Regions from separate parts of the Streptomyces sp. NBC_00726 genome, predicted to be linked through region 1. Evidence: riboswitches for the same ligand, from Rfam matches in the RefSeq annotation. Region 1 holds a riboswitch; each other region holds the start of a gene.
The links. Region 1 has a riboswitch for thiamine pyrophosphate ahead of thiC (phosphomethylpyrimidine synthase ThiC). Riboswitches for the same ligand answer to the same signal wherever they lie in the genome.
Positions count from the first base shown of each region.

Region 2: linked by a shared signal. The riboswitch ahead of thiO (glycine oxidase ThiO) and the one ahead of thiC (phosphomethylpyrimidine synthase ThiC) in region 1 are both predicted to bind thiamine pyrophosphate.
Region 3: linked by a shared signal. The riboswitch ahead of OG338_RS22840 (thiamine ABC transporter substrate binding subunit) and the one ahead of thiC (phosphomethylpyrimidine synthase ThiC) in region 1 are both predicted to bind thiamine pyrophosphate.

Region 1 covers NZ_CP108983.1:3,307,183-3,310,434, forward strand. The annotation lists gene OG338_RS14745 (YibE/F family protein) at 1-1,008, opposite strand, end outside; TPP riboswitch at 1,079-1,210, shown strand; gene thiC (phosphomethylpyrimidine synthase ThiC) at 1,203-2,996, shown strand; gene OG338_RS14755 (hypothetical protein) at 3,053-3,252, opposite strand, start outside.
Region 2 covers NZ_CP108983.1:1,411,338-1,414,589, reverse strand. The annotation lists gene OG338_RS06340 (thiazole synthase) at 1-230, opposite strand, end outside; gene thiS (sulfur carrier protein ThiS) at 233-451, opposite strand; gene thiO (glycine oxidase ThiO) at 448-1,623, opposite strand; TPP riboswitch at 1,621-1,732, opposite strand; gene OG338_RS06325 (NAD(P)/FAD-dependent oxidoreductase) at 1,815-3,047, shown strand; gene OG338_RS06320 (Rv2175c family DNA-binding protein) at 3,124-3,252, shown strand, end outside.
Region 3 covers NZ_CP108983.1:5,070,326-5,073,577, reverse strand. The annotation lists gene OG338_RS22845 (ABC transporter permease) at 1-608, opposite strand, end outside; gene OG338_RS22840 (thiamine ABC transporter substrate binding subunit) at 695-1,798, opposite strand; TPP riboswitch at 1,883-1,999, opposite strand; gene rlmN (23S rRNA (adenine(2503)-C(2))-methyltransferase RlmN) at 2,062-3,168, opposite strand.

The sequences.
Region 1 (3,252 bases):
CCCTGCCCGGTAGAGCTGCTTCGCACTCATGGTGGGGTTCGCCTGGCGCAGCTCCCAGACCGCCGAGGTCTGGGTGACCGTGACGTCGTCGAGCACGCCCAGAGAACCGATGATGACGCCGGCCAGCAGCAGTCCGCTCATGTCGATGTGCGGATACAGGCCGTGGATCAGGCCGGTGTTGTCGTCGGTGTTCCCGCTCAGGCTCGCCCAGCCGATGAAGAGCGAGCCGAGCAGCCCGATCAGGAGCAGTGAGATCAGGGTGCCGATGACGGCGACGGAGGTGCGGGCGGTCAACCCGTGGCAGATGTAGAGCGCGATCAGCATGATCGCACCGGCCCCGACGACCGCCACCAGCAGTGGATTCGAGCCCTGAAGTATGGCCGGAAGGATGAACAGGGTCAGGACGGCGAACGACAGTGCGAGCGCCACCAGGGCCATGACCCCGCGCATCCTGCCCACGAGCACCACCGCGAGGGCGAAGATCCCGGCCAGCAGCATCAGCGGGAACTTCCGGTTCACGTCCGTCACGGAGTACTGGAGGTCATGGGGTGCGTCGGGAGCGTACGCCACCACCACCCCCTGGCCCTCCCGCAACTGCCTCGGGGCGTCCGGCTGGACGACCTCGACGAACCGGCGCCCCGAGTCGGGGCCGGTGGTGACCTCGACGGTGGCCTTCTCGCAGAGTCCGCCGGAAACCGGCCGGTCCTCGGAGGGTTGGGTCTCGCCGCTGACGGGAAGCTGGGCGGCGTTCACGTCCTTGCAGTCGACCTTGACGACGCTCACCACCTTTCCCTGCTGGGTCTGCCGGTCGAAACCGACACCGGTCCGTTCGTGCGCCGGCGCACCATTCGGCCAGAGCGCCACGAGACCGACGAGTACGGCGGTCGCGAAGGGGATCAGCACGGCGGCGATCACCTTGCGCAGATGGGCGGAGACGGGTGCGGCCGGGCCATGGCTGTGCGTGTGCTGATGGCCCTGCGGTTCTGGGTCGCGATGAGGGGGCGTCACCGGCCGATCATCGCAAGAAGGGAGGGGCCCTCTGTTCAGCTCGCCCGTCCGGGGGCTAGCGTGGTGGCACCTTTGCACACGCGGGAGCTCGGAGCACCGGGCTGAGAGGGCGCTGACCGCCGTACGACCGTACGGGACGCTGCGCCGACCGCCGAACCTGTTACCGGGTAATGCCGGCGTAGGGAGTAGGTCTCATGACCACATCGGACACACGCACGCCTGCCTCCGACCAGAGCGACGAGGCCGGGAAGTCCATCGGCTGGCACAAGGGATACGTCCAGGGCCCGCGCCCCGACATCCGGGTGCCGGTCCGCCAGGTGCACCTGACCAACGGCAAGGACGTGACGCTGTACGACACGTCCGGGCCGTACACCGACCCCGCGGCCGGGACCGACGTCCGGCGCGGACTCGCACCGCTCCGGGAGAACTGGGTCATCGCCCGCAGTGACACCGAGGAGTACGCGGGCCGCCCCGCCCGCCCCGAGGACGACGGGCTCAAGCACACCTCGCCGCGGGGTGGGCTGCGCAACCTGGACGCGGTGTTCCCCGGCCGGCCGCGCCGCCCGCGGCGGAGCCGGGACGGCCGTCCCGTCACCCAGCTCGCGTACGCCCGCAGGGGCGAGATCACCCCGGAGATGGAGTACGTCGCCATCCGCGAGAACGTGCCGGCGGAGGTGGTGCGCGAGGAGATCGCGGCCGGCCGTGCGGTGCTGCCCGCCAACGTCAACCACCCGGAGACCGAGCCGATGATCATCGGGAAGCGGTTCCTGGTGAAGGTCAATGCCAACATCGGCAACTCCGCGGTGACGTCCTCCATCGAGGAGGAGGTGGACAAGATGACGTGGGCGACCCGGTGGGGCGCGGACACGGTCATGGACCTTTCCACCGGCCGCAACATCCACACCACCCGTGAGTGGGTTCTTCGCAATTCACCCGTACCGATCGGAACCGTGCCCCTCTACCAGGCCCTTGAGAAGGTCGACGGGCGGGCGGAGGAACTGACCTGGGAGATCTACAAGGACACCGTCATCGAGCAGGCCGAGCAGGGCGTGGACTACATGACGGTGCACGCCGGCGTACGCCTGCCGTACGTGCCGCTGACCGCCCGGCGCAAGACCGGCATCGTCTCGCGGGGCGGCTCGATCATGGCGGCGTGGTGCCTGGCGCACCACAAGGAGTCGTTCCTGTACGAGCACTTCGAGGAGCTCTGCGAGATCCTCGCCGCGTACGACGTGACGTATTCGCTGGGCGACGGGCTGCGCCCGGGGTCGATCGCGGACGCCAACGACGAGGCCCAGTTCGCCGAGCTGCGCACGCTCGGTGAACTGAACACAGTTGCCAAGCGGTTCGGCGTGCAGACGATGATCGAGGGCCCGGGGCATGTCCCGATGCACAAGATCAAGGAGAACATCGACCTTCAGCAGGAGATCTGCGAGGAGGCGCCGTTCTACACGCTCGGCCCGCTGACCACCGACATCGCGCCGGCGTACGACCACATCACCTCGGGTATCGGCGCCGCGATGATCGCCTGGTGGGGGACGGCGATGCTCTGTTACGTGACGCCCAAGGAGCACCTGGGGCTGCCGAACCGGGACGATGTGAAGACCGGGGTCATCACGTACAAGATCGCGGCGCACGCCGCCGACCTGGCCAAGGGGCATCCGGGGGCGCAGGAGTGGGACGACGCGCTGTCGGACGCCCGGTTCGAATTCCGCTGGGAGGACCAGTTCAACCTGGCGCTCGACCCGGACACGGCACGGGAGTTCCACGACGAGACGCTGCCGGCCGAGCCCGCGAAGACGGCGCACTTCTGCTCGATGTGCGGTCCGAAGTTCTGTTCGATGAAGATCAGCCACAGCATCACCGAGCAGTTCGGCGGCGCGGACGGTGCGGAGGCGACGGCCGAGGAGATCGCCGAGGGGATGCTCGGCAAGTCGCGTGAATTCGCGGCGGGCGGGAACCGGGTCTATCTGCCGCTGGCCGACTGACCTGGGACGGGACCGGCCGCGCACGGCTCCGGCGCCTTCCGCCGGAGCCGTGGCGGTCAGTCCGGTTCGTGCTCGGGACCGCCGAAGTCGGGGCTGGTGAAGTCCGGGCTGCTGTACGTGGGGCGGGGCGCCGCCGCCGGGCCCTCGTCCGGGCCTGCGAAGTCGGGCCTGCTGTAGCCGATCTTGGGGAGGCGGCCCGCCGGGCGGTACGGGGCGGGGACCGCGGGTCCGGCGGGCTCGGTGAGGGCGTCGCGCA
Region 2 (3,252 bases), 1.9 Mb from region 1:
GTGTAGCAGCCGGCGGTGTTCGGCAGCACCCGGATGGACAGCTTCCGCAGTACGGAGAGCACCGAGCCCTGCACGGTCGGGTCGAGGCGGCGCATCGCGACGGTGGTCAGCTCGGTGCCGGACGCGATCAGCGACCGCTCCAGCACGTCCAGGCTGGGCGCCCCGCCCGTGCCCATGATCAGCCGCGAGGTGAAGTCAGTGCCGCCCAGGGTGAACAGGTCGTCGGACATCGTCAGCCTCCCTGGACTGCGGTCAGGACCTCGACCCGGTCGCCGTCGGCGAGCGCGGCGGCGGGCCACTGGCCGCGCGGCACCACGGTCTCGTTGAGCGCGGCGGCCACCCCCGCCGTCGCGTCGGTCAGCGTCGCGACGAGGGCGTCCAGGGTGGTGCCCGGCGCGACGGCGGCCGGGGCGCCGTTCACGGACACGGTGAGCGGGGTGGGCTCGGTCATGCGGGCTGCTCCTGGGGTGCGGGGACCGGGGCGAACCGGCCGGGGGAGAAGGGACGGACCGCCTCGGGCAGCTCGCCGTCGGCCAGCAGCGACGCCATGGCGTCCCCGGTGACGGGGGTGAGCAGCACGCCGTTGCGGCCGTGGCCGGTGGCGAGGTGGAGGCCGGGCAGCGCGGTGCGGCCGAGCAGCGGGGCGTTGTCGGGGGACGCGGGGCGCAGTCCGGCGCGGGTCTCGGTCAGCGGCAGCTCGGTGATGCCGGGCACCAGCTCATGCGCGTCGCGCAGCAGCTCGTAGACCCCGCCCGCCGTGACGGTGGTGTCCCAGCCCATCTCCTCGGTGGTGGCGCCGACGACCAGCTCACCGTTCTCACGCGGTACGAGATAGATGTGGCTGCCCCGGACCACCGCGCGCACGGTGCGCGAGAGGAAGGGGGCGTACGCCGGGGGCACGGTGAGGCGCAGCACCTGGCCCTTGACCGGGCGCACCGGAGGCAGGGCGTGGGCGGGGACCCCGGCGAGCCGCCCGCTGAGGCTGCCCCCGGCGAGCACGACCTGGCCGGCGGCCACCTCCGTACCGTTGTCGAGCACGGCGCCCACGGCCCGGTCCGCGACCACCGAGAGGCGGCCGGCGCGGCGGCGGTGGAAGACCACTCCGGCCCGCTCGCAGGCGGTGAGCAGCGCGGCGGCGAGGCGGCGCGGGTCGACCTGGTGGTCGCCGTCCACCCGGAGACCGCCGCGCACGCCCGGGGCGAGCATCGGTTCCAGGCGGCGGCACTCGCGCCCGGTCAGCCACTCCGACTCCAGGCCCGAGCGGCGTTGCAGCTCGTGGAGCTCGCGCAGATGGGCGCGGTCGTCCGCGTCCAGCGCGACGGCCAGGGTGCCGCAGGCGCGGAAGCCGATGTCCTGCCCGCTCGCCTCCTCCAGCTCGGCCGTGAACGACGGATAGCGCCGGGCGGACGCGAGGTTGAGCCCGAGCAGGGTCTCCTCGCCGTAGTGCAGTTCGGTGACGGCGGCCAGCATCCCGGCCGCGACCCGGGCCGCCCCGCCACCCGGCTCGGGGTCGGCGAGCGCGACGGCCAGACCGCGCCGCGCGGCCCGCCAGGCGGTCACCAGACCGATGATGCCGCCCCCGATGACGAGGACGTCGGACCCTTCGGTGGGATGGGTGCGCATGGGCGTCCAGCCCCTCCCTTCGCCGGCATGACCCGGATCAGGTTCGTACGGTCGGAGGCCGCCAGCCTCCCTCTCAGCCCGGTACGCCCGGGCTCCCGCGTGTCTTACGGTGGCCACCCTAAACCCCGCCCCGATGCCGCCGCCGGGGCCCGCCCCTTCCTGACGTCTCGTCAGCTACGTAAGGTGGACGGGTGAGCGAGCAGCAGCGGGCAGAGCGGACGGAACGCCGGGTCGTCGTCGCGGGCGCGGGCATGGCGGGCGTGCAGACCGCCGTCGCCCTGCGGGAACAGGGCTTCACCGGCCCCGTCACGCTGATCGGAGCCGAACCCCACCAGCCCTACGACCGGCCCCCGCTGTCCAAGGCGGTGCTGCTCGGCAAGGCCGAGGAGTCCGCCTTCGACATCGACTTCGAGGCGCTGGACATCGCCCTGCGCCTGGGCTGCGAGGTCACCGGGGTCCGCGCGGGCGACCACGAACTGGACACCTCCGAGGGCCCGGTCCGCTACGACGTCCTGGTCCTCGCCACCGGCGCCGAACCCGTCGCCCTGCCCGGCTCCGCCGGGGTCCCCGGCGTCCATCTGCTGCGCACCCTGGACGACGCGGCCCGGCTGCGCCCCGTCCTGGAGGCCGGGCATCCCGTCGTGGTCGTCGGCGCCGGCTGGATCGGCGCCGAGTTCGCCACCGCCGCCCGTGCCGCCGGCTGCGAGGTCACCGTCGTGGAGGCCGCGGACCGCCCGCTGGCCGGCGCCCTGCCCGCCGAGGTCGCCGCCCCGATGGCCGCCTGGTACGCGGAGAACGGCGCCCGGCTCCTCACCGGCGCCCGGGTCGCCCGCGTCGGGCCCGGCACGGTGGTCCTCGCCGACGGGCGCACCATCGCGGCCGGAGCTGTCGTCGTCGGCATCGGCGCCCGCCCCGCCACCGGCTGGCTCGCCGGCTCCGGCATCGCGCTGGGGCCCGAGGGCTCGGTGACCGCCGACGCGGCGCTGCGCACCTCGCTCCCCGATGTGTACGCGGTCGGCGACTGCGCTTCCTTCCCTTCGGCCCGCTACGGCACCCGCCTGGTCGTCCACCACTGGGACAACGCCCTCCAGGGGCCCAGGACCGCCGCCGCCCACATCGCGGCGGAGGGCGCCGGCATCCCGCCGTACGACCCCGTGCCCTACTTCTGGTCCGAGCAGTTCGGCCGGTTCGTGCAGTACGCCGGGCACCACGCGGACGCGGACACCCTGCTGTGGCGCGGCGACCCGGCGGAGCCCGCCTGGTCGGTGTGCTGGCTGCGCGACGGTGCCCTGGTCGCGGTGCTCGCGGTGAGCCGCCCGCGCGACCTGGCCCAGGGGCGCCGGCTCATCGAGGCGGGGGCGCGGCTCGACGCGGACCGGGCGGCGGACCCCTCCGTACCGCTGAAGGCGGCGGTCCTGCCGTAGGGCCTGTCCCGGCGGCGTGGACCTGAAGGGCCGAGTCCGGGTTTCGGCTGTCAGTCCGGGATGGCAGGCTTGTCCCGTGACCCAGATTGACGCAAAGACCGATGCACTCGTCCCCGCCTGGCTCCACCTGCCCGACATCGCGGAAATGCTCGACGTCGAGGTGACGCGTGTGCGGCAGCTGGTCAAGGAGGGCCAGCTCATCGCC
Region 3 (3,252 bases), 1.8 Mb from region 1:
AGGATCTGCACGACCCCGAAGGAGGTGAAGGTGAAGAGGAAGACCATCAGCGCGGCGGCGGCCACGGCCGGGGCGAGCGCGGGCAGCGTGACGCGCCGCCAGGCGGTGAACCGGCTCGCGCCCAGCACCCGGGCGGCCTCCTCCTGGCGCGGGTCGAGCTGCGCCCAGAGCCCGCCCACGGTCCGGACGACGACCGCGTAGTTGAAGAAGACGTGCGCCAGCAGGATCGCCCACACGGTGGTGTCGAGCCGTACGCCCCACAGCTCGTCCAGCAGCCCGCCGCGCCCGAGCAGCGCGAGGAAGGCGGTGCCCACGACGACGGTCGGCAGCACGAACGGCACCGTGACCACGGCCCGCAGCACCTGCTTGCCGGGGAAGTCGAACCGGGCGAAGACATACGCGCCGGGCAGCGCGATCAGCAGCGTCAGCGCGGTCGAGGCGAGCGCCTGCCACAGCGTGAACCACAGGACGTCCCGGATCTCCGGCCGGGCCAGCACCTCGCCGAACCTGCCGAACTGCCAGACGCCGTCCGCCTTGAGCCCCCGGCCGACGATCGCGGCGACCGGGTAGGCGAAGAACACGGCGAAGAACACGACGGGCACGGCCATCAGGCCGAGCCGCACCGCGGTCCCGCGCCGGGCCCGGGCGCGTGCGGACCTCCCGCGCGCGCCCGGTCCGCGTACGGGGGTCTTCGCTACTTCACTACGAGCGAGGACCATGACTGGACCCACTGCTCACGGTTCTCGGCGATGGCGTCCGGGGCGACCGTCGCCGGCTTGTCCGCGGTGGCGCCGAACTTCGTGAACAGCTCGGGCACCTTGGCGTCCTTCGCGACCGGGCTGACGAACATGGTGAGCGGCATGTCCTCCTGGTACTTCTTCCCGATCAGGAAGTCCAGCAGGGCCTTGCCGCCCGCCTCGTTCTTCGCGCCGTCCAGCAGACCGGCGAACTCGATCTGGCGGAAGCAGGTGCCGGTGGCGACCCCGGTCGGCGCGGTCTTCGGCTGCGGGTCCGCGTACAGCACCTCGACGGGCGGGCTGGAGGCGTAGCTGACGACGAGCGGGCGGTCGGCCTTGGCCTTCTTGCCGCCGGCCGAGCCGGAGAACTCCTCGTTGTACGCCTGCTCCCAGCCGTCCACGACCTTGACGCCGTTGTCCTTCAGCTTCTTCCAGTAGTCCTGGTAGCCGTCCTCGCCGAAGGTGCCGATGGTGCCGAGGAGGAAGCCGAGGCCGGGCGAGGAGGTCGCGGCGTTCTCGGTGACGAGCAGGTTCTTGTACGCGGGCTTCGCCAGGTCGGCGAAGGTCTTCGGCGGCGCGAGCTTCTTGTCGGCGAAGTACTTCTTGTCGTAGTTGACGCAGATGTCACCGGTGTCGACCGGGGTGACCCGGTGCTTGTCCGCGTCCAGCTGGACATCGGCCGGGACCCGGTCCAGGCCCTTGGCCTCGTACGGGGTGAACAGGCCGTTGTCCAGGGCGCGCGAGAGCAGGGTGTTGTCGACGCCGAAGAACACATCGCCGCGCGGGGAGCCCTTGGTCAGGATCTCCTGGTTCAGCGCGGCACCCGCGTCCCCGCTCTTGAGGACCTTGACGGTGTAGCCGGTCTCCCGGGTGAACTCCTTCAGCACGTCCTTGGAGGCGTTGAAGGAGTCGTGGCTGACCAGGGTGACGGTCTTGGAACCGGAGCCCTTGGCCGAGCCGGAACCGGACGCCGAGTCGTCGGAACTTCCGCAGCCGGCCAGCGCGGTGACGCCGAGCGCGGCTGCGACGGCCGCCACGGCGGCCTTCTGGGTGGTGCTCATGTGTGATTCCTCCTGGAGTGACCAGGAAGAGACGCGGCCCCGCCCGCACACCGGCCGGAGCCGGAAGCGGGCAGGGCGCAACAGCTTGAGTAAGGTCCGAACTTCCTACCCGGAATGACCCGGGCGAGGTTCAGAGGGTCTGCGGCCAACCTGTCCTTGGTGCCGCACTCTCAGCGCTGTGGCGCTCCCCTGTCGGAATATGCAGTTGATTTCGGCCCCAGGCTACACGGCCGTTTTCGGCCGGGTCCCGGGGCCGCTCGTCCTCAGCGCTCGGAGGCCGCCAGCTGCCCGCAGGCGCCGTCGATCTCCTGGCCCCGGGTGTCGCGGACGGTGACCGGCACACCGTGGCTCGCGATGGCCTCCACGAACGCCCGCTCGTCCTCGGGCCGCGAGGCGGTCCACTTGGAGCCGGGCGTCGGGTTCAGCGGGATGAGGTTGACGTGGACCCGCTTGCCCTTGAGGAGGCGGCCCAGCAGGTCGCCGCGCCACGCCTGGTCGTTGATGTCGCGGATCAGGGCGTACTCGATGGAGATGCGGCGGCCTGACTTCTCCGCGTACTCCCACGCGGCGTCCAGCACCTCGCGCACCTTCCACCGGGTGTTGACCGGCACCAGGGTGTCGCGCAGCTCGTCGTCCGGGGCGTGCAGCGAGACCGCGAGGCGGCACTTGAACCCCTCGTCGGCGAACCGCAGCATCGCGGGCACCAGGCCGACGGTGGACACGGTGATCCCGCGCTGCGAGAGGCCGAGACCGTCGGGCTCCGGGTCGGTCAGCCGGCGGATCGCGCCGACGACGCGGTTGTAGTTGGCCAGCGGCTCGCCCATGCCCATGAACACGATGTTGGAGAGCCGGGCGGGGCCGCCGGGGACCTCGCCGTCACGCAGGGCGCGCATGCCGTCCACGATCTGGTGGACGATCTCCGCGGTCGACAGGTTCCGGTCGAGACCGGCTTGCCCGGTCGCGCAGAACGGGCAGTTCATCCCGCAGCCGGCCTGCGAGGAGATGCACATGGTGACCCGCTCCGGGTAGCGCATCAGGACGGACTCGACCAGCGTCCCGTCGTGCAGCTTCCAGAGGGTCTTACGGGTGGTGTCGTCGTCGCAGCTGATGTGCCGGACGACGGACATCAGGTCGGGGAACATCGCCTCGGCGAGCTTGTCCCGCGATCCGGCCGGGATGTTGGTCCACTCGGCCGGGTCGTGCGCGTACCGCGCGAAGTAGTGCTGCGAGAGCTGCTGGGCGCGGAACGGCTTCTCGCCGATCGCGGCGACGGCCTCCCTGCGCTCGGCGGGCGTGAGGTCGGCGAGGTGCCGCGGCGGCTTCTTGGCTCCGCGGGGCGCGACGAAAGTGAGTTCTCCGGGCTTAGGCATGGTTCTTCCAGTGTCGCAGACGGAACGGCGAAGGCCCGCCGCCCTGTGGACGACGGGCCTTCGCGCGGAAAACCGCAGGCCGGA